2 regions of the Streptomonospora wellingtoniae genome follow, and region 1 is predicted to be linked to the other one. Evidence: riboswitches for the same ligand, from Rfam matches in the RefSeq annotation. Region 1 holds a riboswitch; the other holds the start of a gene.

Evidence for each region. Region 1 has a riboswitch for thiamine pyrophosphate ahead of thiO (glycine oxidase ThiO). Riboswitches for the same ligand answer to the same signal wherever they lie in the genome.
Region 2: linked by a shared signal. The riboswitch ahead of RM446_RS09690 (ECF transporter S component) and the one ahead of thiO (glycine oxidase ThiO) in region 1 are both predicted to bind thiamine pyrophosphate.

The regions. Positions count from the first base shown of each region.
Region 1 covers NZ_JAVREK010000002.1:269,272-280,242, reverse strand. The annotation lists gene thiE (thiamine phosphate synthase) at 1-296, opposite strand, end outside; gene RM446_RS03040 (Rv2175c family DNA-binding protein) at 410-769, opposite strand; partial or broken gene RM446_RS24890 (IS982 family transposase) at 886-1,250, opposite strand; TPP riboswitch at 1,329-1,442, shown strand; gene thiO (glycine oxidase ThiO) at 1,439-2,665, shown strand; gene thiS (sulfur carrier protein ThiS) at 2,656-2,856, shown strand; gene RM446_RS03020 (thiazole synthase) at 2,960-3,706, shown strand; gene pknB (Stk1 family PASTA domain-containing Ser/Thr kinase) at 3,881-5,827, shown strand; gene RM446_RS03010 (response regulator transcription factor) at 5,888-6,580, shown strand; gene glpK (glycerol kinase GlpK) at 6,683-8,161, opposite strand; gene RM446_RS03000 (6-phosphofructokinase) at 8,439-9,464, shown strand; gene thiI (tRNA uracil 4-sulfurtransferase ThiI) at 9,717-10,971, shown strand, end outside.
Region 2 covers NZ_JAVREK010000008.1:39,476-50,446, forward strand. The annotation lists gene RM446_RS09670 (AfsR/SARP family transcriptional regulator) at 1-1,045, opposite strand, end outside; gene RM446_RS09675 (ScbA/BarX family gamma-butyrolactone biosynthesis protein) at 1,606-2,658, shown strand; gene RM446_RS09680 (HAD family hydrolase) at 2,649-3,332, shown strand; gene RM446_RS09685 (FAD-dependent monooxygenase) at 3,329-5,116, shown strand; TPP riboswitch at 5,174-5,281, shown strand; gene RM446_RS09690 (ECF transporter S component) at 5,380-6,009, shown strand; gene RM446_RS09695 (ABC transporter ATP-binding protein) at 6,006-7,760, shown strand; gene RM446_RS09700 (energy-coupling factor transporter transmembrane component T family protein) at 7,757-8,671, shown strand; gene RM446_RS09705 (enoyl-CoA hydratase/isomerase family protein) at 8,854-9,654, shown strand; gene RM446_RS09710 (YbaK/EbsC family protein) at 9,815-10,351, shown strand; gene RM446_RS09715 (serine/threonine protein kinase) at 10,759-10,971, shown strand, end outside.

The sequences.
Region 1 (10,971 bases):
GGCACCGGCAGGTCCTCCTGGCCCAGGTGCAGAATGTCGGAGCCCGCGGCCAGGGCGATGTCGGCGCGGTCGTTGACCGACATCAGGGCGGCGTGGCGCTCGCAGGCGGCCCGCACGGTCTCCAGCGCGGCGAGCTCGCCGCGGGCCTCCAGGGACTTGTCGCGCAGCTGGACGATGTCGACGCCGCCGGCCAGCGCGGCGTCGAGGAACTCGGCGAGGTCGCCCCGGTCGGCGCGGGCGTCGGTGCAGAGGTAGAGGCGCGCCCGGTCCAGGCGCTCTCGCAGGCTCGCGTTCACCGGGCCAGGGTAGCCGCCGAAAGCCGGGCGCCCTCGCGCGCCCTCGCCCGCCGGGGACCGGCCGCCCCCGCGGGTGCCAACGCCCCGGGCGTGCGCGGATGCTCCTGCGGCCGTCAGAAGGCCATGGCCTGCGCGCGGCGGCGGACCTCGGTGCCGCGGTTCTCGCTCAGCGCCTCGATCGGCGCTCCCGGCAGCGTGTCGTCAGGGGTGAACATCCACTGCAGCGCCTCTTCGGTGCTGAATCCGGAGTCGGCCAGGACGGTGAGGGTGCCGGGCAACCCCTTGACGACGTCGCCGCGGGAGATGAACGCGGCCGGGACGCAGAGCTCGCCGCCGCGCCGCACGCCCAGCAGCTTGTGGTCGGCGATGAACTGCTTGACCCGGTTCGGGCTGACGTTCAGCTCCTTCGCCGCGTCCTTCAGTGTCATCCATTCACCGACGAGGGCGTCGATGTCGCTGTCGTTCTCGTTCACGCTGCCAATGTGCCACACCCGCTGCCGTGTCAAACGCCGCTGCGGCGGTGTATCGCTCTGGGCTTAGCCCGGCCTCCGCCGGGACGCCCCGCAGTGCCGGGACATCACATCTGGGTTCGCGAGGCGCCGCAGGGCACGGGAGTGCCGTCCACCAACCGCAGTTGTTCGTGCCGGGTCGGTATGGCCCGGGCCAGCCACATGGCGGCCGCGAACATCTGCGGGGCCAGGGTGCGCAGGCGCCGGTGGTACTCGGCCTGGTCGATCAGGCGCGGGAACAGGTGTCCGATGCGCTCGGGGGCGCGGCGCAGCCACCTGCGTTCGTCGTTGTAGCGCAGCAGTGCCTGGGCCACCGCGACGCAGACGAGTTCGGCGTCGGTGGGGCCGGTGGCCGCCCGCCGCGGGCACGCTGGGGCCGGGGTATGACGCAGTCGTCGAGATGGACGTAGAGTGCAGTGAGAAGGGCGTCTAGGTTTGTCTTCACACACTGATCTTGGCGCCCTTCGTCATGTCCTCGCTACGGTCACCGATTTCCCATCGACGATCTAGAATGGGTACGGACGAGAACACCCGCGGGAGCCGGGGCGGGACCCGGCTGAGAGGGAGGCTGGCGGCCTCCGACCGCATGAACCTGATCCGGGTCATTCCGGCGAAGGAAGTGGCAGCAGGACCGTGTGTGCAGCAACCGACCTCTCCTCCTCGCAGCGCACCGCCGACGTGGTCGTCGTCGGCGGCGGGCTCATCGGGCTGGCCACCGCCTGGCGGGCCGCCCGCGCCGGGCTGAGCGTGACCGTGGTGGCCGAGCCGGTCGAAGGCTCCGCTTCGACCGTGGCCGCCGGCATGCTCACCCCTGCCACCGAGGCCTCCTTCGGCGAGGAGGCGCTGATGCGCTTCGCCGTCCTCTCCCGCGACCGCTACCCCTCCTTCGTCGCCGAACTGGAGGAGGACAGCGGACTGGCGGCCGGCTACCGCGCCGAGGGCACCCTGCAGGTCGCCTTCGACTCCGACGACATGGCCCGGCTCGGCCACCTCGGCGAGCTGCGGGAGCGGCTGGGCCTGTCCACCGAGCGGCTCACCGGGCGCGAATGCCGCAGGCTGGAACCGATGCTGGCGCCGTCGGTGCGCGGCGGCTACCTGGCCTCCGACGACCACTCCGTCGACCCGCGCGCGCTGCTGGAGGCGATGCGGGCGGCCGCCGAGCGGCGGGGCGCCGTGGGCGTTCGCGACCGCGTGCGCCGACTGGTCCTCGACGGCGGCGGCCGCGCCCGCGGCGTCGTGCTCGACTCCGGCAACGAGGTCTCGGCCGGGCAGGTGGTGCTGGCCGCCGGGGTGGCCACCCCGGCGATCGCGGGAATCCCCGAGGGCGTGGTGCCGCCGCTGCGCCCGGTGAAGGGCCAGCTGCTGCGCCTGCGCACACCCGGGGGCGAGGACCCGATCGTCGCCCGCACCGTGCGCGGTCTGGTCAAGGGCTCACCCGTATACCTGGTGCCGCGCGGCTCCGGCGAGGTCGTGCTCGGCGCCACCCAGGAGGAGCAGGGCTTCGACACCCGTCTGACCGCCGGCGGCCTGTGGCAGGTGCTGCGCGACGCCCACGAGCTGGTGCCCGGCGTCAGCGAGCTGGAGGTCGCCGAGACCTGTGTGGGCCTGCGCCCGGGCTCGCCCGACAACGAACCGCTGCTGGGCCCCACCGCGGTCCCCGGCCTGCACCTGGCCGCCGGCCACTTCCGGCACGGTGTGCTGCTCGCCCCGGCCACCGGCGACGCCATGGCCGAGGCACTGACCACCGGCGCGCTCCCCGACTACGCGCGCCGGTTCGCCGCTGTCCGCGCCGCCGGCGGTCCCCCCGCCACCGCGGACGGCGGCCGCACAGAGGGAGGCGAGCAGGACCAGTGGATGTGATCATCAACGGCGAGCGCCGCGCGGTCCCACCCCGGACCACCGTGGCCGAGGTCGTGCGCTCGCTGACGCGCCAACCCGCCGGTGTCGCCGTCGCGCTCAACGACGAGGTCGTTCCCAAAGCGGGCTGGACCACCACCGAGGTCGGCGAGGACGACCGCGTCGACGTACTCACAGCTGTCCAAGGAGGCTGACGTGGCCCACACGCACACCCCGGCGAGCCCCGGGGCCGCCGGAGCTTCCGGCACCGGCCGCGAGGAGCGGCCGGACCACGGCGCGGAGGCCGGCGGGGACCCGCTGGTCATCGCCGGGCGCTCGTTCACCTCCCGGCTCATCACCGGGACCGGCGGCGCCCCGTCGCTGCGCATCCTGGAGGACGCCCTGGCCGCCTCGGGCACCGAGCTGACCACCGTCGCGCTGCGCCGGGTCTCCCCCGGCGCCGAAGGCACGGTGTGGGACGTCCTCCGCCGCAACGGCATCCGGGCGCTGCCCAACACGGCGGGCTGCTTCACCGCGGGCGACGCGCTGCGCACCGCCCGCCTGGCGCGCGAGGCGCTGGAGACCGACTGGGTCAAGCTGGAGGTCGTCGCCGACGACCGCACCCTGCTGCCTGACCCGGTCGAGCTGCTCGACGCGGCCGAGCGCCTGGTCGACGAGGGCTTCACGGTCCTGCCCTACACCAACGACGACCCGGTCCTCGCGCGCCGGCTGGAGCAGGTCGGCTGCGCCGCGGTCATGCCGCTGGGCGCCCCCATCGGCTCGGGTCTGGGCATCCGCAACCCGCACAACATCGAGCTGATCGTGGAGCAGGCGCACGTCCCGGTGGTGATCGACGCCGGCATCGGCACCGCCAGCGAGGCCGCCCTGGCCATGGAGCTGGGATGCGATGCGGTGATGCTGGCCACCGCGGTCACCCGCGCCCAAGACCCGGTGCTGATGGCCGCCGCCATGCGCGACGCCGTGAACGCCGGCCGCGCCGCCCGCCGCGCCGGGCGCATCCCCGTACGGCGCTACGCGCAGGCGTCCTCCCCGGCCGTGGACTAGGATCCGCACGCGGCCCGTCCGGCCGCCGCCGGGCGGGCGGCGGGCGGGCGGCGTGTCCGGTCTCACTCGCGGCCGCGACATTCTCGCAGTTCAGGCGCCTTTACCCGATCGCGGTCCGGCCGCGGACGACCTCAGGCGCCACCCCCGCACACACGACGCCTTACACTCCCGAGTGTGGACATGACGACTGCCGACCCTCTGGTGGGCACGACACTCGATCAGCGCTACCACGTCGAGGCACGGGTGGCCAGCGGAGGCATGGCCACGGTCTACGTCGCGCACGACACGCGCCTGGACCGCCGGCTGGCCTGCAAGGTCATGCACCCCTCCCTGGCCCAGGACCCCTCCTTCGTGCGCCGCTTCATCAACGAGGCGCACTCGGTGGCCAAGCTCTCCCACCCCAACGTCGTGCAGGTCTACGACCAGGGCACCGACCGGGGCCACGTCTACCTGGCCATGGAGTACGTGCCGGGGCGGACCCTGCGCGACATGCTCAACGCGCGCGGGCGCCTCTCGCCCGCGGACGCGGTCGAGGTCATCTCGCCGGTGCTGGCGGCGCTGGGCGCCGCGCACCAGGCCGGGCTGGTCCACCGCGACGTCAAGCCCGAGAACGTGCTGCTCACCGAGGACGGCCGCGTCAAGGTCGCCGACTTCGGCCTGGCGCGGGCGGTGGAGTCGTCACAGCAGAACACCACCAAGACCGGCACCGTCATGGGGACCGCCGCCTACCTGGCGCCCGAGCAGATCCAGCGCGGTGCCGCCGACGCGCGCACCGACGTCTACGCGGCCGGCATCATGCTCTACGAGCTGCTGACCGGGTCGCAGCCGCATACCGGCGACACCCCCATCTCGATCGCCTACCAGCACGTCAACGAGGACGTGCCGCGGCCCTCGCGCGCCGTCTCCGGGCTTCCGCCCCAGGTCGACACCCTGGTCACGCGCGCCACCGAGCGCGACCCGAGCTACCGCCCCGGCGACGCCGGCCAGTACCTGGCCCTGGTGCTGAACCTCAAGTCGGCGCTGCCGGCGGCCGATGCGGCCGATCCGGCCCACGGCGGTGCGGCCGCCCCGGCCACGGCTTCGGATGTATCCAACGACACCCTCGTCGTCGAGACGGGAGGGGCGGCCCGGGAGGAGGCCGCGCCGGCGTACCGCGGCGGCAGGGGGCGCCGCGCCCGCTCGCGGCTGGACTACCGCAGCTACCCGATGATGATCGTCGCGGGCGTACTCGCGGTGGTGCTCCTGGTGTTCGGCTGGTGGTTCCTGGTCGGCAGGTACGAGCCGGTGCCCGACGTCGTCGGCATGCAGGAGTCCGGCGCCCGCGCGGTGCTGGGCGACATCCCGGTGCAGATCGAGACCTCCGACAAGCGCGTCTACTCCGAGGAGTCGGCCGGCTCTGTCGCCGAACTGGAGCCCGCTGTCGACGAGCGCATCCTGCCCGGCGACACGGTCACCCTCTTCCTGTCGAAGGGGCCGCAGAGCGTCGAGATGCCCGACCTGGTGGGCCAGAGCGCCGGCGACGCGCGGGAGGCGCTGGAGGACCAGGGCTTCGCCGAGGTCGTCGAGCAGGAGACCGAGTCCCAGGACCAACCCGCGGGAACGGTCATCAGTACCGACCCCGAGGCGGGCGCCGACGCCGACCGCGAGCAGCCGGTGACCCTGTCCGTCAGCGCGGGGTTCGAGGTCCCCCAGGTCGAGGGGATGCAGCAGGACCAGGCGGAGACGGCGCTGCAGGACGCAGGGCTGCAGGTCTCGGTGACCGAGGAACCCAGCGAGGACGTGCCCGAGGGCGAGGTCGTCTCGCAGGACCCGCCCGGCGGCGAGACCGTGAGCTCCGGCGACACGGTCGAGATCACGGTCTCCTCGGGGCCCGATGACATCGAGATCCCCGACGTGACCGGGTGGAACGTCGTCGACGCGAAGAAGAAGCTGGAGGAGCTGGGCTTCAAGGTGAAGGTCACCAGGATCTTCGGCGGCGACACGGTCTCCAGCTACACCCCGCAGGGCACGGCGAAGAAGGACACCGAGATCGAGCTGATCGCCAGTCCGTTCGGCGCCGGCGGCGGCGGCGGACCCCCGGGCGGAGGGAACGGCCAAGGCGGCGGCCGCGGCGACGACTGACGTCAGCAGGAGCATCCGCGGCGGCCGCGCCCTCCGCGGCGTGTTCGCTAGAGTCACCCCATGATCGAGCGGGCAGAGGCCGGATCGCCGGAGCGGCGACCGATCCGCATCATGGTCGTCGACGACCACCCGATGTGGCGCGATGCGGTTGCGCGCGACCTGGCCGAGGCCGGCCTGGAGGTGGTGGCCACCGCGGGCGACGGGGCCAAGGCCCTACGCGTGGCCCCGGCGGCTCGGCCTACGGTCGCGGTCGTCGACCTGCAGCTGCCCGACATCGGAGGCGTGGAGGTCACCCGCCGCCTGCTGGCGTGCGGCGAGCCGCCGCGCGTGCTGGTGCTCTCGGCCAGCGGCGAGCAGGCCGACGTCCTGGAGGCGGTCAAGGCCGGCGCCACCGGATACCTGGTGAAGTCGGCCCAGCGCGAGGAGCTGCTGGAGGCGGTGCGCCGCGTGCACGCCGGCGAGGCGGTCTACACCCCCGGCCTCGCCGGGCTGGTGCTGGGCGAGTACCGGCGGATGGCCGCCGAGCCCGAGCCGGCCGGCGAGCCCGCGGCGCCCTCGCTGACCCCGCGTGAGACCGAGGTGCTGCGGCTGGTGGCCAAAGGGCTGGGTTACAAGCAGATCGCCGAGCGCCTGACGCTGTCCCACCGCACCGTGCAGAACCACGTGCAGAACACGCTGAACAAGCTCCACCTGCACAACCGCGTCGAACTGGCGCGCTACGCAATCGACCGGGGACTCGACGGCGACGGGTGAGCCCGGCGCTGTACGGGCGGAGGCGCCCTCAGCCGCCCTCGCGGCCGCGCGGAGTGCGGCCGCGAGGGCGGTGCCCGCATGGGCTTCCCGTCCGGCGGGGCTTCAGCCCAGCTCGGCCCAGCCCTTCGAGCGCTCGACGGCCGTGCGCCAGCGCCGGTGGGCGGCTTCGTCGCGGTCGCCGGGCTCGAAGCGGCGGTCCAGGTTCCAGGTGCGTGCGAGCTCGTCGGTGGAGGACCACACGCCTGTGGCCAGTCCCGCGAGGAAGGCGGCGCCCAGCGCAGTGGTCTCCTGCACCTCGGGCCGGGCCACGCTTACCTGGAGCTGGTCGGCCTGGATCTGGCAGAGCAGGTCGTTGGTGGACGCGCCGCCGTCCACCCGCAGCTCCGGCAGCCGGGTGCCGGAGGCGGCCGCCATGGACTCGGCGACGTCGCGGACCTCGAAGGCGATCGCCTCCAGGGTGGCGCGGGCGATGTGGGCGCGCTGGGTGCCGCGGGTGATGCCGAAGATGGCGCCGCGGGCGTGCGGGTCCCAGTCCGGAGCGCCCAGGCCCGTCAGCGCGGGGACGAACACCACGCCCCCGGAGTCGGGCACGCTGGCCGCCAGCCCTTCGGACTGCGGGGCGCTGTCGATGAGTCCGAGCCCGTCGCGCAGCCACTGCACGGCCGCGCCGGTGACGAAGATCGAGCCTTCCAGCGCGTAGTCGAGCCGCCCGTCGGGGTGCTGCCACAGCACGGTGCTGAGCAGCCCGTGGTCGGGCGCCACCGGCTCCGAGCCGGTGTTCACCAGCACGAAGGAACCGGTGCCGTAGGTGCACTTGGAGGTGCCCGCGGTGTAGCAGTTCTGTCCGAACATGGCGGCCTGCTGGTCGCCGGCGATCCCCGCGATGGGGATCCGCAAGCCGAGGAACTCCTGCGGGTCGGTCTCACCCACGACCCCGTAGGAGGGCACGACCTCGGGCAGCGCGGAGATCGGCACGCCGAGCAGATCGCACATCTCCGCCGACCACTCGCCGCGGTGGATGTCGTACAGCAGGGTGCGGGAGGCGTTCGAGGCGTCGGTGACGTGCCGGGCTCCGGCGGTCATCCGGCTGATGACGTAGGAGTCGACGGTGCCCACGACGGTCTCTCCGGACTCCACGCCGCTCCAGGCCCGCTGGTCGTTGCGGCGGATCCAGGTGAGCTTGGTGCCGGTGAAGTAGGGGTCCAGTCGCAGGCCGGTGACGTCGGTCACACGGCCTTCGTGCCCTGCCTCGCGCAGCTCGGCGCAGATGCCCGCCGTTCGGCGGTCCTGCCAGACGATGGCTCTGCGGGGCGAGTTGCCGCGCTCGCGGTTCCACAGCACCGCCGTCTCACGCTGGTTGGTGATGCCCACGCAGGTGGGCACGCTGTCGGTGGCGTCCAGGGCCGTCTGGCACGCGGCCAGGGTCGCCTGCCAGATCTCCTCGGGAACGTGCTCGACCCAGCCGGTCTCGGGGTAATGCTGGGCGAACTCCTGATAGCCGCGGGCGAGAACACCGCCGTTCTCGTCGACGACGAGTGCGGTCACGCCGGTGGTACCGGCATCGAGCGCGAGGACGGACATGGGTTGGCCTCCAGCACGTTGGGCGACTATGGTCTAGACCATGCGGACGGTGCGGGACTGAAGGCGCCGCCCCGGCTCCGATCCGCCATCCGGGGGACTTACCCCCCGGCAGGCGGCTTCCAACGCTCGGCGGGCGCCTTCCGTGGCACCGGTCACATTGTGGCCCCTGGTGTGACGGCGGACGACCGCTGTCGCCCTCTGGTCCGCACCGCCCGAACGGCGCCCCCGCGCCGGCAGAGGCGGTCAGGTTGTCCACAGGAATTCGAGGAGTGCACGCATGCGAGTCGGGGTGCTGACCGGTGGCGGCGACTGCCCGGGGCTGAACGCGGTCATCCGCGCAGTGGTCCGCAAGGGCATCAAGGACTACGGCTACGAGTTCGTCGGGTTCCGGGACGGCTGGCGCGGGCCGCTGGAGGGCGCGACCATGCCCCTGGACCGGGCGGCCGTCAGCGGGATCCTGCCGCGCGGCGGCACGATCCTGGGGTCCTCGCGCACCAACCTCATGAAGATCGAGGGCGGCGTCGAGCGGGTCAAGCAGAACATGGCCGAGCTGGGCATCGACGCCCTGGTGGCGATCGGCGGCGAGGACACCCTGGGGGTGGCCACACAGCTGACCGACCGCGGCGTCAACGTCGTGGGCGTGCCCAAGACCATCGACAACGACCTCAACGCCACCGACTACACCTTCGGCTTCGACACGGCCGTCAACATCGCCACCGAGGCGGTGGACCGGCTGCACACCACCGCCGAGTCCCACCACCGCGCGCTGGTCGTGGAGGTCATGGGCCGCCACGCCGGCTGGATCGCGCTGCACTCGGGCATGGCCGCCGGCGCCAACGTCATCCTCATCCCCGAGCGCCCCTTCGACATCGACGAGGTCGTGGCCCACGTCGAGAGCCGGTTCGAGACCAACTACGCCCCCATCCTCGTCGTCGCCGAGGGCGCCCACCCCAAGGACGGCCAGATGGAGCTTTCCGCCGGCGAGAAGGACGCCTTCGGCCACGTCCGCCTCGGCGGCATCGGCCAGCGCCTCTCCGAGGAGATCGAGTCGCGCACCGGCAAGGAGGCCCGCTCGGTGGTCCTGGGCCACGTGCAGCGCGGCGGCACCCCCTCGGCCTTCGACCGCGTGCTGGCCACCCGGCTGGGCGTGAACGCCATCGAGGCCGTCCACGACCAGGACTACGGCAAGATGGTCGGCCTGCAGGGCACCGACATCGTGCGGGTCGACCTGTCGGCGGCCACGGACAAGCTCAAGACCGTGCCGACCGAGCGCTACGAAGAGGCCGAGGTCTTCTTCGGCTGACCGCACCGCGGCGGCGCACCGGCGCGCACTCACCGCGCACCGCTCCACGGCGCGCCCCGCCGCGCCCGGCGACCCGCCGGGTCCAGCGGCCGGGGCGCGCCGTCGGCGTTTCGGAGACCCCCTGGGCCTGCGGACGGCCGCGTGCGCGGGAATCCTCCGTCGCGACCGGTCGTTGCGATGTTCGATACTGGAAGCGGCGGGGCACGGCCTCCGCCCTCCCCTCACCCGTCGAGACATCTGGGAGCCGCAGTCATGGCCGTCATGTCCGAGCCCGAGGCACTCGAAGGACGCGAGGCCCAGGCCGCCGTCCAGGAGCGGTCGGCGTCCGGACCGCACGAGCTGTGCGTGCTGATGAAGCTCGGCGAGATCGTGCTCAAGGGCAGCAACCGCAGCCTGTTCGAGCGCCGCCTGCACAACAACATCCGTGCGTCCGCGCGCGGCCTGAGCCCGATCAAGCTGACCCGGCGCGGCTCGGGAGTCGTCATCGTCCGCATGCCCGGCGCCTCCGACATCGAGGTCGCCGAACTGGCCGAGCGGATGCGCAACGTGATGGGCGTGGTGTGGGTGCACCTGGTGCGCCGGGTGCCCAAGGACCTCGACGCGGTCACCGCCACCGCCGTGCAGGCGCTGGCCGACCGCAGCGGCAGCTTCGCCGTGCGGGCCCGCCGCCGCGACAAGCGGTTCCCGCTGACGTCCTCGCAGCTCGCCGGGCACGTGGGCGCGGCGGTGCAGCAGGCCCACGGCCTGCCGGTCGACCTCAAGCACCCGCAGAACCCGGTCTCCATCGAGGTCGACAAGGACGAGGTGTTCGTCTTCACCGACGGCATCCCGGGCCAGGGCGGCCTTCCCGTGGGCATGAGCGGGCGCGCGCTGGTGCTGATGTCGGGCGGCATCGACTCGCCGATCGCCGCGCACCGGATGATGCGCCGCGGCCTGAAGGTCGATTTCCTACACTTCTCCGGCATGCCCTTCACCGGGCCGGAGTCGATCTACAAGGCCTACAGCCTGGTGCGCCAGCTGGACCGGTACCAGGTGGGCTCGCGGCTGTTCGTCGTCCCCTTCGGCAAGGCGCAGCAGCAGCTGAAGTCCTCCGGCGCCGAGCGGCTGCAGATCATCGCCCAGCGGCGGCTGATGCTCAAGACCGCCGAGGCGCTGGCCGACGACCTCAAAGCCGAGGCGCTCGTCACCGGCGACGCGTTGGGGCAGGTCTCCAGCCAGACCATGGCCAACCTGACGGCGCTGGACGACTCCGTGGACCTGCCGATCCTGCGGCCGCTGATCGGCATGGACAAGACCGAGATCATGGACCAGGCGCGGCGGATCGGCACCCTGTCGATCTCGGAGCTGCCCGACGAGGACTGCTGCACGCTGCTCACACCGCGCCAGGTCGAGACCGCCGCCAAGATCCCCGACCTGCGCCAGATCGAGAAGCGGCTGGACGCCGAGGAGCTGGCCGAGCACCTGCTGACGGTCAAGCAGCTGCACCGCCCCAGCTTTCTGGGCGACG
Region 2 (10,971 bases), on a different contig from region 1:
CGGCGAGGTTGACGTAGAGCTGGCCGTCGGGGAAGAGGTCGGATCTGCGGTGCGCCCAATGCAGGGCCAGGGCGGTCTTGCCGATCCCGGCCGGGCCGTAGACGGAGACGATCGGCAGGCCCGCTCCGTCGGGAGCGAGGACGGACTCGAGGACGGCCAGCTCCTGCTCGCGTCCGGTGAACCCGCGCACCTCGGGCGGCAGCTGCGCGGGCCGGGGCGGGGACGCCGGTCCGGGCGCGGCCGGCCCCGCCCTCCCGGGCCGCTCGAGCGCCGACGGGCCGGTTCCGTTGCGGATGCGCTCGTAGGCCTCCAGGGACTCCGGTCCGGGGCCGACGCCGAGCTCGTCGCGCAGGGTGGACTCCAGCTCGCGGAATGCGGCCACCGCCGCGGCGGTGCGCCCCGAGCCGTGCAGGGCGAGGATCCGCAGCCGGTGCAGGCGCTCGTCGAACCGGTGGTCGCGCAGCTCCCTCTCCAGCAGGCCGACGGCGTCGCCCGGGTCGCCCAACTCCAGGCGCAGTTCGGTGTACTCCAGCACGGCGCTCAGGCGCTGGTCGGCCACCAGGCGGCGCTCGTCCTCGACGACTTGGGCGTCGATCCCGCTGAGCAGCTCGCCGCGCCACAGGTGCAGCGCCCGGCTCAGCAGCGCGGAGGCGTCGGAGACCCGGCCCTGCTCGCGCGCGTCGCGCGCCCCGTCGACGAGCTCGCGGAACAGATCGACGTCGCGCCGGCCGCCGGCGCGAAGGGTGTAGCCGTCGGCGTCGCGTTCGATGTTCAGCGGCCAGGCCGGTCGGGAGTCGGCCAGAATCCGGCGCAGTCCGGAGATGTATTTGTGCACCAGATTGGCCGCGTATGCAGGAGGGCTGCCCGCCCACACGCATTCGATGATCTTGTCGGTCGCCACAGGCTCGTCAATGAACAGTGCAATGATCGCGAACACCGACTGCTGGCGGGGCGGCCCCAGGTCGATATGCCCCTCACGGCTTCTGACCTGCAGGCGTCCGAGGATTTCCAGCACGGGTGTGGTCGCGGGCGACGGGTTCGGCATCGGGATATCTCCTGGTAGAGGCGGGGTACTGCAAAAAAACGCCGAGGAGCCGGTTGATCCCAGGATTCGATCCGCGTGGCGGACTCAGGTGCTGGCAGAGGGGTGTGCGCCGTTTTGTTAACGGCCTGTTGCGCCGGCATCCGGCTGATATCCAATCGCGGTTCGCGAATGGCATGCGGGGTCACGAGGTCAGAGTGACCTGCGCATGCGTGTTGAATCCGAACTCTACCCCCCGGCCCCCGGGCATTCGTGAAGGCGGGTGGCCCCAATGTTCGCGAGACGCTTCCGAAACGGCCACATTCGGCCAGGGGGTCGAGCCGTGCGTATCCGGGGGAATTCATAGGGTGATGGTCACGGGATTTCGTGGGGTTCGGTGTCCGTCCGGAGGTCGCGGCGGAATCCGAACCGATTTCACATTCAGCTCGGCTTCCATGTCGCCTTCACGTCGACTTCTGAATACTGGCCACGGCTCGCCCGGTCTGTCGCGACCAGGCGGACGGTGTTTCCGGGGAGTCCGCAAGAAGTAGTAGTGGGGCGACACGCTGAGAATTGGGGGCGAAATGACTACCTCCCCGCTGGTTCACAATGGAACGGGCCTCGGGCTGATCGGGGACCGCGAAACCGTACGTGAGGAGACGTCGGCGCTGCTTGCGGCCGACCTTCCCGAGTTGGCCTTCGACTCGACGCTTCCGCGCGCACTCGTGCACCGGAAATCGGTGGCTGAGGTGTTCGTCACAGATTCCCGCGAGGTATCGCCGGGCGTCTTCGACGTCGCCGGGCAGCTTCCGCGGGGCCACGTCATGGGGGAACGGCGCGAGCTGTACGACTTCCCGCTGGTCGTCGAGGCCTTCCGGCAGACGGGCGTCGTCGTGGCGCACCGCCACTACGACGTCCCCTTCGATCAGGCCTTCATCATGGGCCGCATGAGCGTGGGGATCACCGACCTCGACGCCTGCCGCATCGGCGACCTGCCCGCCAGGATCGTGATGCGCGCGCAGACCGAAGCCAACACCAACCGCCGCGGCCGCCTGCTGGGCTACGACTTCGCCAGCGAGGCGACGCTCGACGGCGTCGACGCCCTGCGGGCCACGGGGGCGCTGACGTTCCTGTCCCAGCGCTCATACGAGGTGCTGCGCAAGCGCGCGCGGGCCGAACTGGATGTGGAAGGGGCCGTGGTCCCCGATCTGACGGCGGCCGCCCCCGGGGCGGTGGGCCGGCTCGACCCGCGCAACGTCGTCGTCACCGACCCCGTCATCACCTCGGAGCGTACGAGCAGGAGCGCGGTCAAGGCAGACTTCAGCCACCCCCACCTGTTCGACCACCCGCTCGACCACATCCCCGGCAACCTCCTCATCGAGGCGGCGCGGCAGGCGGCGGTCGCCACGGTGTCGAGGCTGCACGGCGTCACGCCCGCCTCGCTGGTCCCGGTCGGCGTCTCCGCGGAGTTCACGGGGTTCGTCGAGACCGATCTGGTGTGCGGTCTGGAGGCCGACGCAGGAGAGCTGAAGCGCGACGCCCGGCTGGGCGTCCCCGTGGTGCCCGTGCGGGTGGAGGCCGTCCAGGCCGGCGTGGGCCGCAGCCGCTTCGACCTGGTGGTGGCCCAATGGGTGTGAGCCCGCCGGACGCGCCCGGGGACCGTCCCGGCATCGAAGCCGTGATCTGCGACTACGGCGGTGTCCTCACCAACCCGCTGGCCGAGACCTATACGGCCCTGGCCGACAAGGTGGGTATCCCGTTCGAGGACATCGCCGCGGCGTTCGCCGCCGCGACCGCCCGCTACGGGCACTCGCCCATGGCCGCGCTGGAGGTCGGCGAAATCACCGAGCGGGAGATGGTGGCGCGGGTGGCGGCGGAGCTGCCGCCCGGCGCCCCGCCCTTTCCGGACGACGTCCCGTTCGGCGACCTGTGGTTCGCAGGGCGCACGGGCAACCGCGAGTTCGTCTCGTTCCTGCGCACCCTCAAGGGGCGGGTCCGCTTGGCCCTGCTCACCAACAACGTCGTGGAATGGGAGCGGCACTGGCGCGCGACGATCCCCGTCGACGAGCTGTTCGAGGTGGTCGTCAACTCCGCACACGAGGGGGTCCGCAAACCCGCCCCGGAGATCTACCACCGCACGCTCCAGGCACTCGGGACACACCCGGGCCGGTGCCTGTTCGTGGACGACGTCGAAGCCAACCTCGCCGTCGCCCGCGAGCTCGGGATCGCGACAGTGCACTTCACATCGACCCCCCAGGCCGTAGCGGGCATCCGCGCGGCCCTGGCACCCGCTCCGGGAGATCAGCGATGACGACATCCGTACTCATCGTCGGCGCCGGGCCGACCGGCCTGGCGTCCGCCTGCACCCTGCTGCTCAACGGCGTGGACTGCCGCGTGGTCGACCGGCGCGCCGGGCCCTCCGACGAGCCCAAGGCCATCGTGCTGTGGAGCGGCGCGCTGGAGGCGCTCCGCCGCATCGGGGCCGCCGACGCGGTCCTCGCCGAGTCGCTACCCCTCGCTTCGGCGGGCTACTGGTCCAAGGGCCGCCGCATCGCCCGCATCGGCTTCGGGGCGCTCCGCGGCACGGCCTTCCCCCGCCCGCTGTGTGTACCCCAGCCGGTGACCGAGCGCGCGCTCTACGACCGCCTGCGGGAGCTGGGCGGCGAGGTCGAATGGGGGGTCGCGGCCGCGGAGTGCCGGACCACCGACCGCAGCGCCGTAGTGCGGGTCGAGACGCCGGCCCCCGACGAGATCACGGCAGAATGGGTGATCGCGGCCGACGGCGGCCGCAGCAGGATCCGCGAGTCGCTGGGCATCGCCTTCGAAGGGGACACCTACGACCGCGACTTCCTCCTGGGCGACGGCATCGTCTCCGGCGACCCGCCCGAGGACCAGGCGCAGTACCACCTGGGACCCGACGGGGTGCTGGTCGTCGTGCCGCTGCCCGGAGGCGGGCACCGCGTCTTCTTCGACACCGTGCCCGGACACGGCACGGCCGCGCCGGACACCGGCCTGCTGCAGCGGCTGCTGGACGAACGTGGCCACGGCCGCATGCGCCTGGAGCGGACGTGGTGGACGAGCCGATTCCGCGTCCACGCCCGGTTGGCCGAGCGGTTCCGCAGCGGCCGGGTGTTCCTGGCCGGCGACGCCGCGCACGTGCACAGCCCGGCCGGAGGGCAAGGCCTGAACACCGGGGTGCAGGACGGCTACGACATCGGCTGGAAGCTGGCCGCCGTGCTGCACGGTGCGCCCGAACGCCTGCTGGAGAGCTATGCCGCGGAGCGCCGCCCCGCTTCGGCCCGGGCGGTGCGCAACGCCGACCGCCAGACCCGCATCTGGCTGCTGCGCTCGCCGGCGGCGCGTGCGCTGCGTGACCGCGTGATGGGCGCGCTCTCGGCGGCCCGCGTCCTGGAACGCCGCTTCGTCCCGGAACTGGCCCAGCTCGACAACGACCACAGCGCCAGCCCGGCGGTCTCCGGCAGCGCTGCGGGCGCCGGGGGGCGCATGCGGCCGGGCCGCCGCGCGGCCGACGGGCGCCTGCTCATGCAAGCGGCGGTGCAGGAGGGCGCGGACGGCGCGACCGCGACCGGGGGAGCCGGAGCGGGCGGCCCCGGCGGGGGGAGGCCCGCCGGGCCCGAACAGAGCACCGTCGCAGAGCAGTCGGCCCGAGGCCGGCACCTCGTGGTGGTCTCCGGGACGCCCGCGGAGGTCGAGGCGACCGCCCGCTCGGCCCGCGCCGCACTTCCCGCCCAGGTCGGGGTCCTGCGGATGCTGCCCGACGGGTCGCCGGGCGGCACCTCCCCCTCGGAGTTGCCCGTCGCCGTCGACCTCGACGGGGTCTTCCCCAGCGGCCGCGGCGGTGCTGCGCTGACCTACATCCGCCCCGACGCCGTGGTGGGAGCCCTCGCGGCGAACCTGCAGACTTTGCTCGCCGATGCCGCTCTGCCCACCGACGACGCCCCCACTGCGGCCCACCGGGAGCGCGCCGCTCCCGCGGCCGACGCCGAAACCCGACCGCGGGCGGCACAGGAGGGGAAGGGGCCGGGCAGGCGGGCCCGGCCCCGCCGCGTGGCGCGGCGTCGTCGCGTCCTGTGACCTGCGCGTCCGATGCCCGCCTTGACCTTCGGCGTGCGTAGGTCCCCATAATGGAGGTGAAACCGACAGGGGAGCGCTTCGGCGCTGAGAGTGCGGTCCGCGACCGCAGACCCTCACACACCTGATCTGGGTAATGCCAGCGCAGGGAGTCGTGAACCCGTCCGCCGGTTCGGCGCGGCCGCGCGCCCCAGTGCGCGGGCGCCCGTCGTCCGGTCGGCACTCTCGGCCTGGTCTCCTCGCTTCCGCCTGCGAAGGGACGTCTTGTGCGTGATCAGAAGCCGCCGACCGGCGACACCGACCCGGGGCCGGCCGTCGGCGCCGCCGCCACGGCGAGGCCGCGCTACCGCACCGTCGACATCGTCGTCCCCGCTGTGCTGGGCGTGGCCGTCGGCGTGATCTTCTGGGCGTGGAGCCTGCTGTGGCAGGTCTCCGGTCCGCTGTTCGCATTCTTCCCGCCCGCCCAGGCGGTCATCTACGGCATGTGGCTGCTGCCCGGAGTCCTGGGGGCGCTCGTCGTCCGCAAGCCCGGCGCCGCGGTGCTGACCTCCACCGCGGCCGCGTTCGTGTCCATGGTGCTCGGCACGCCCTGGGGTGTCGAGGTCGCACTGGCCGGCTTCGTCCAGGGCCTGCTGCCCGAACTGGTCTTCGCCGCCGGCCGGTACCGCCGCTGGAGCATGGCGATCTCGATGCTCGCCGGCGCGGCCGCCGGAGTCGCGCCCGCCGTATGGGACAACGTCCGCTACTACTTCACCTGGCCGCTGTCCTTCCAGCTCACCTACGGCGTGCTCGTCGTGATCAGCGCCGCGGTCATCGGCGGTGCCGGCTCCCGCCTGCTCACATCGGCCCTGGCCAGGGCCGGCGCGCTCTCCGCGTTCCCCTCGGCGCGCGGATGAGTGCCGGCCGCGGCGGCGCCCGCGTCGCCCTAGCCGGCTGGGGGTGGCGCCACTCGGGCCGCAGCGGATGGTCCCTGCGCGGTGTCGACCTCGTCGTCGAGCCGGGCGAGCGGGTGCTGCTGCTCGGCGCCTCCGGTGCGGGAAAGAGTACGCTGCTGCACGCGATGGCCGGGCTGACCGGCGACTCCGGCGCCGTCTCAGGCGACGAGGAGGGGCGGCTGCTCGTCGACGGCGGCCCCGCCGGCGCCGCGCGCGGCTCGGTGGCGCTCGTCAGCCAGGATCCCGAGACGCAGTTGGTCATGGCCCGCTCCGGCGACGACGTCGCGTTCGGCCCGGAGAACCTCGGTGTGGAGCGCGCGGAGATCTGGGCGCGGGTTCGCTCCGCACTGGAGGAGGTCGGCTTCGGTTACGGCCTGGACCGGCCCACCGCGGCCCTGTCCGGCGGGGAGAAGCAGCGCCTCGTGCTGGCCGGGGCTCTGGCGATGCGGCCGCGCCTGCTGCTGCTGGACGAGCCCACCGCCAACCTCGACCGCGGCGGCGCCGAGCGGGTACGGCGCGTGCTCGGGCACCTGCTGCGCAGTGCCGAGGCGACCATGGTGCTCGTGGAGCACCGCGTGGCGGAGGCCGTCGGCGGGGCGTCCGCAGGCGAGGCCGGGGAGGCGGTGGCGGCCCTCGTCGACCGGGTCGTCGTGGTCGAGCCGGGCGGAGGGGTGATCGCCGACGGCGCCCCCTCCGCCGTCTTCGCCGACCAGGGGGCAGCGCTCGCCGCGCAGGGCGTGTGGGTTCCCGGACGCGAGCCGCGCCCCCGTGTCCGCCCAACCGCTCGGCCGGGCCCGGCGGTGATTGAGGCGGCGGACTGCACCGCGCGGGCCCCCGGCGGCGCCGGCCCTCTGGGCGCGCCGGGCGCCGAGGTGCTGCACGGCGTGGACGCCGCGGTGCATGCGGGCGTCGCGACCGCCCTCACCGGCCCGAACGGAGCGGGCAAGTCCACCCTGCTGGGCCTGCTGGCCGGGCTCGACGCGCCCCGGGGTGGAACGGTCGTGCCCCGCGGGCGCTTGGCCGAGACCAGCACCCGACCGCTGGCGTCGTGGCCGGCCCGGCGCCTCGCCCGCCATGTCGGGACGGTGTTCCAGCACGCCGAGGACCAGTTCGTGACCGGCCGCGTCCGCGACGAACTCGCCTTCGCCCCCCGCCGCGCCGGACTGGGGCCCCGCGCTACGCAGCGGCGCGTGGACGAGCTGCTGGGGCGCCTGCGGCTGACGGGCCTGGCCGAGGTGCACCCCTTCACCCTCTCCGGTGGGGAGAAGCGGCGGTTGTCGGTGGCGACGGCGCTGAGCTCCGGCGCATCCCACGCGCCTGACGTGCTGCTGCTGGACGAGCCGACGTTCGGGCAGGACACCCGCACCTGGGCGGACCTCGTAGAGCTGCTGGCCGAGCTGCGATCCGACGGTCGCGCGGTCGTGGCCGCCACCCACGACCCGGTGCTGCTGGACCGCTTCGCCGACGTCGAGGTCGGGTTGAAGGGCGGGTACGCCGTTGCGCCCGCCGCCCGGACGCGTGCCGGGGCCGCCCTCGCCGCCGGAGAGCGGAGCGCAGGCTCCGACGGGGCGGACGGGGGATCGGGCGGCGATCGGGGCAGCCGGCCGGGAGGGCCGGGCACCGCAGACGACCGCACCTCTGAGACGGGCGGCGGGCGCGGAGGAGCGCCGTGCCGAAGCCGGTCAGAGCGGAGCGGAAGGAGGCGCGGATGAGCACCGCCGGCGCACCCCGGGGCGCCGGCCCCGTGGGAGCGCCCGCTCGCCGGCGCCGCGCCGCGGAGGTCGACGCGCCGCCGCGCGGGCGCCAGCCCGGCGGCGGGCCGCACGACGGGTCCGCCGCCGACCGGCCGCCGGAGACCGAGGACGACCACGGCGCCCCCGACTCCCGCTCCGGCGGCCTCCCGCGGAGGGCCTGGCTCCCGCGGGCCGATCCCGCGGGCAAGCTGATGGCGGCCGTGCTCGTCACCGCGGGGCTGATCCCCGTCGTGGACCCGGTGACCTCCGGGATCGTGCTGGCCGCCGGCCTGGCCCTCCTGCCGTTCGCGGGGCTGGACCGGGCGCGGATGCTCGCGTTGGGTGGCCCCCTCGTGCTGATGGGCGCCTCGATCGGGTTCGTCAACCTGGTCTTCGGCGAGGAGGGGCCGGTCGCGGCGCTCGGCGCGGCGGTGCGGCTGCTGGCGATCGCCCTGCCGAGCCTGCTCGCGGCCGTCACCAGCGACCCCACCGACATGGCCGACTCGCTGGTCCAGCGCCTGCGGATGCCCGAGCGACCGGCGATCGCCGTCCTCGCCGCGCTGCGCCTGGTGCCGTTGCTGTTCGAGCAGTGGCGCACGTTGGGCCGGGCGCGCCGCGCCCGCGGCCTGGACGCCGGAGGCAACCCGGCACGGGCGGCCGCGATCTTCGCGGGAAAGGCCTTCGCCCTGCTCGTGCGCTCGATCCGGACCGGGATCCTGCTCGCCATGGCGATGGACGCGCGCGGGTTCGCCGGCGGCCCGCGCAGCCACGCCCGCCTGAGCGCCTGGCGCGCGCGGGACACCGCCCTCGTCGCCTCGGCGGCCGCCGTGCTCGGTGGCGCCCACGCGGTCTCGGCCGCCGTCGGCACCTGGGCGCCGCTGACCTTCTGACACCGGCGGGCGCCGCGCCGCAAGCGCGGGACCGCAGGCGCCGGCGGATGCGGAGGGCGGCTCGGGGCAGTGGTAGGTATTGAGGCGCGAGCGCCGGACGGTCGGGCGCGGACGCCGGGCGGAGCGGCCCGGGCGCCGGGCCGAGGCGGGTAGTCGACGGCAGAAGGGCCGGGGTGACGACGGTGGACGAGGCGGTTGGCGAGTTCGTCCGGGTGGAGCGCGACGGAGGCGATCCGGCGGTCGCCGTGATCCGGCTGGACCGGCCGAAGATGAACGCGATCGACGCCCGGGTGCTGCGGGAGTTGGGTGCGGCCGCGGCGCGCGTCAGCGCCGACGACGACGTGCGGGCGGTGGTCGTCTACGGCGGCGAGCGGGTCTTCGCCGCCGGTGCGGACGTCAAGGAGATGTCCGAGATGGGCTTCGCCGAGATGGCGGACCACTCGCGGGTGCTGCAGGACTCCCTGACCGCCGTTGCGCGCATCCCGAAGCCGGTGATCGCCGCGATCACCGGCTTCGCGCTCGGCGGCGGCTGCGAGCTGGCGCTGTGCGCCGACTTCCGCGTTGCCGCCGAGGACGCCCGGCTGGGCCAGCCCGAGATCCGGCTCGGCGTGATCCCCGGAGCGGGCGGTACGCAGCGCCTCCCGCGGCTGATCGGGCCTGCCCGCGCCAAGGACCTCATCTTCACCGGGCGCCACGTCGCCGCCGAGGAGGCCCTGTCCATCGGCATGGTCGACGCGGTGGTGCCGGCGGCCGACGTCTACGGCCACGCCGTCGCCATGGCCGCCAGCTACGCCGACGGCCCCGCGCTCGCGCTGCGCGCGGCCAAGCAGGCGGTCGACGGCGGGTCGGAGACCGATCTGGCCACCGGGCTGGAGATCGAGCGCATGCACTTCGCCGGCCTGTTCGCCACCGAGGACCAGAAGGCCGGGATGCGCAGCTTCATCGAGGAGGGGCCCGGCAAGGCGCGCTTCTCGGGCCGCTGACCCGAGCCGGTTCGCGCGCGACTGAGCACGTCGGCCGCCGCGCTGTCCGCCGGTCGGGCGGGGCGGGGCGGCGAGGCGCCGCGCGGGACCGAAGACACGGCAGGGCGCGCGACGCGGGCGACGCACGCCGCGCGCGAACGCGGAGGGAGACGGATAGCCCATGTGGGGACTGAAGACCGAACCGGCCCTGGAACGCGCCGACCTGACGGCGCCGGCGGTCGCCGCCCGGCTCGAAGCCTGGGCGCCGGCCGAGCGCGTGCTGGCGGCGCCGATCGACCCGGACCTGGCCGACACCAACGAGTGCGCAGCCGCCTACGGTATCCCGCTGGAGGCGTCGGCCAACTGCGTGGTGATCGCCGCCAAGCGGGCGGGCCAGGTGCGCATGGCAGCGTGCATGGTGCTGGCTACCACGCGCGCCGACGTCAACGGCGCGGCCCGGCGCCACCTGGGCGCGCGCAAGGCCTCATTCGCGCCGCAGGGCGAGGTGGTCGCCGCGACCGGTATGGAGTACGGCGGCATCACCCCCGTGGGGCTGCCGGAAGGTTGGCCGATTCTGGTCGACCAGGCCGTGCTGGAGGCCGGCCACGTGGTCGTGGGCAGTGGGCTGCGGTCCTCCAAGCTCGTGCTTCCCGGCGCCGACCTCGCCGAGCTCCCCGGCGCCGAGGCGATCTCGGGCCTGGGTGTGCGCACCGATTGACCGGGCCGCGCGGTCCCCTCGGGCCGTGGTGCCGCGCGCCGGCCACGCCGCCGCGGCGCGGACCCCGCGCTGCGGGCCGGAAGCGCCGTGCCGCGCCCCGTCGGGTGTCGCCGCGGGGCGGAACCACACCCCTGAAACGTGCGTCATACTCATGGGGTCGCTTGGAGGCGGGCCCGCACGTGGCCCGGTCGCCGCCGAGGCCTTTCCGCGACCTGGCGGCCCGGCTGGTCTACCTCGGGGAACCGCCCGCGGACCGGTCCGTTCCGCCGCGGCGCCGAAGGACGTGGTCGCTGCAGCGAGAGCGGTAGCGGACCGGCCGTCGGCCGCAGTTTGCGGCCTCTGGCCCTGCCATCTCCAGCGGATAGGCTAGAAGTCGTGGTGTGCCAGGTTGAGGGGATGAATTCGTAATGGCAATGTCGGCAGGTTTCCCCGAGGGCGAGGAGCTGCCGGAACGCGTCGGCCCTTACCGGATCCGCCGCCGGATCGGCCAGGGCGGCATGGGCGTCGTGTACCAAGCCATCGACCCCCGCGAGGACCGGCTCGTCGCGATCAAGGTGCTGCGCTCGGAGGTCGCCGGCGACCACATCGCCCGCGCCCGCCTCGCACGCGAGGTGGCCACC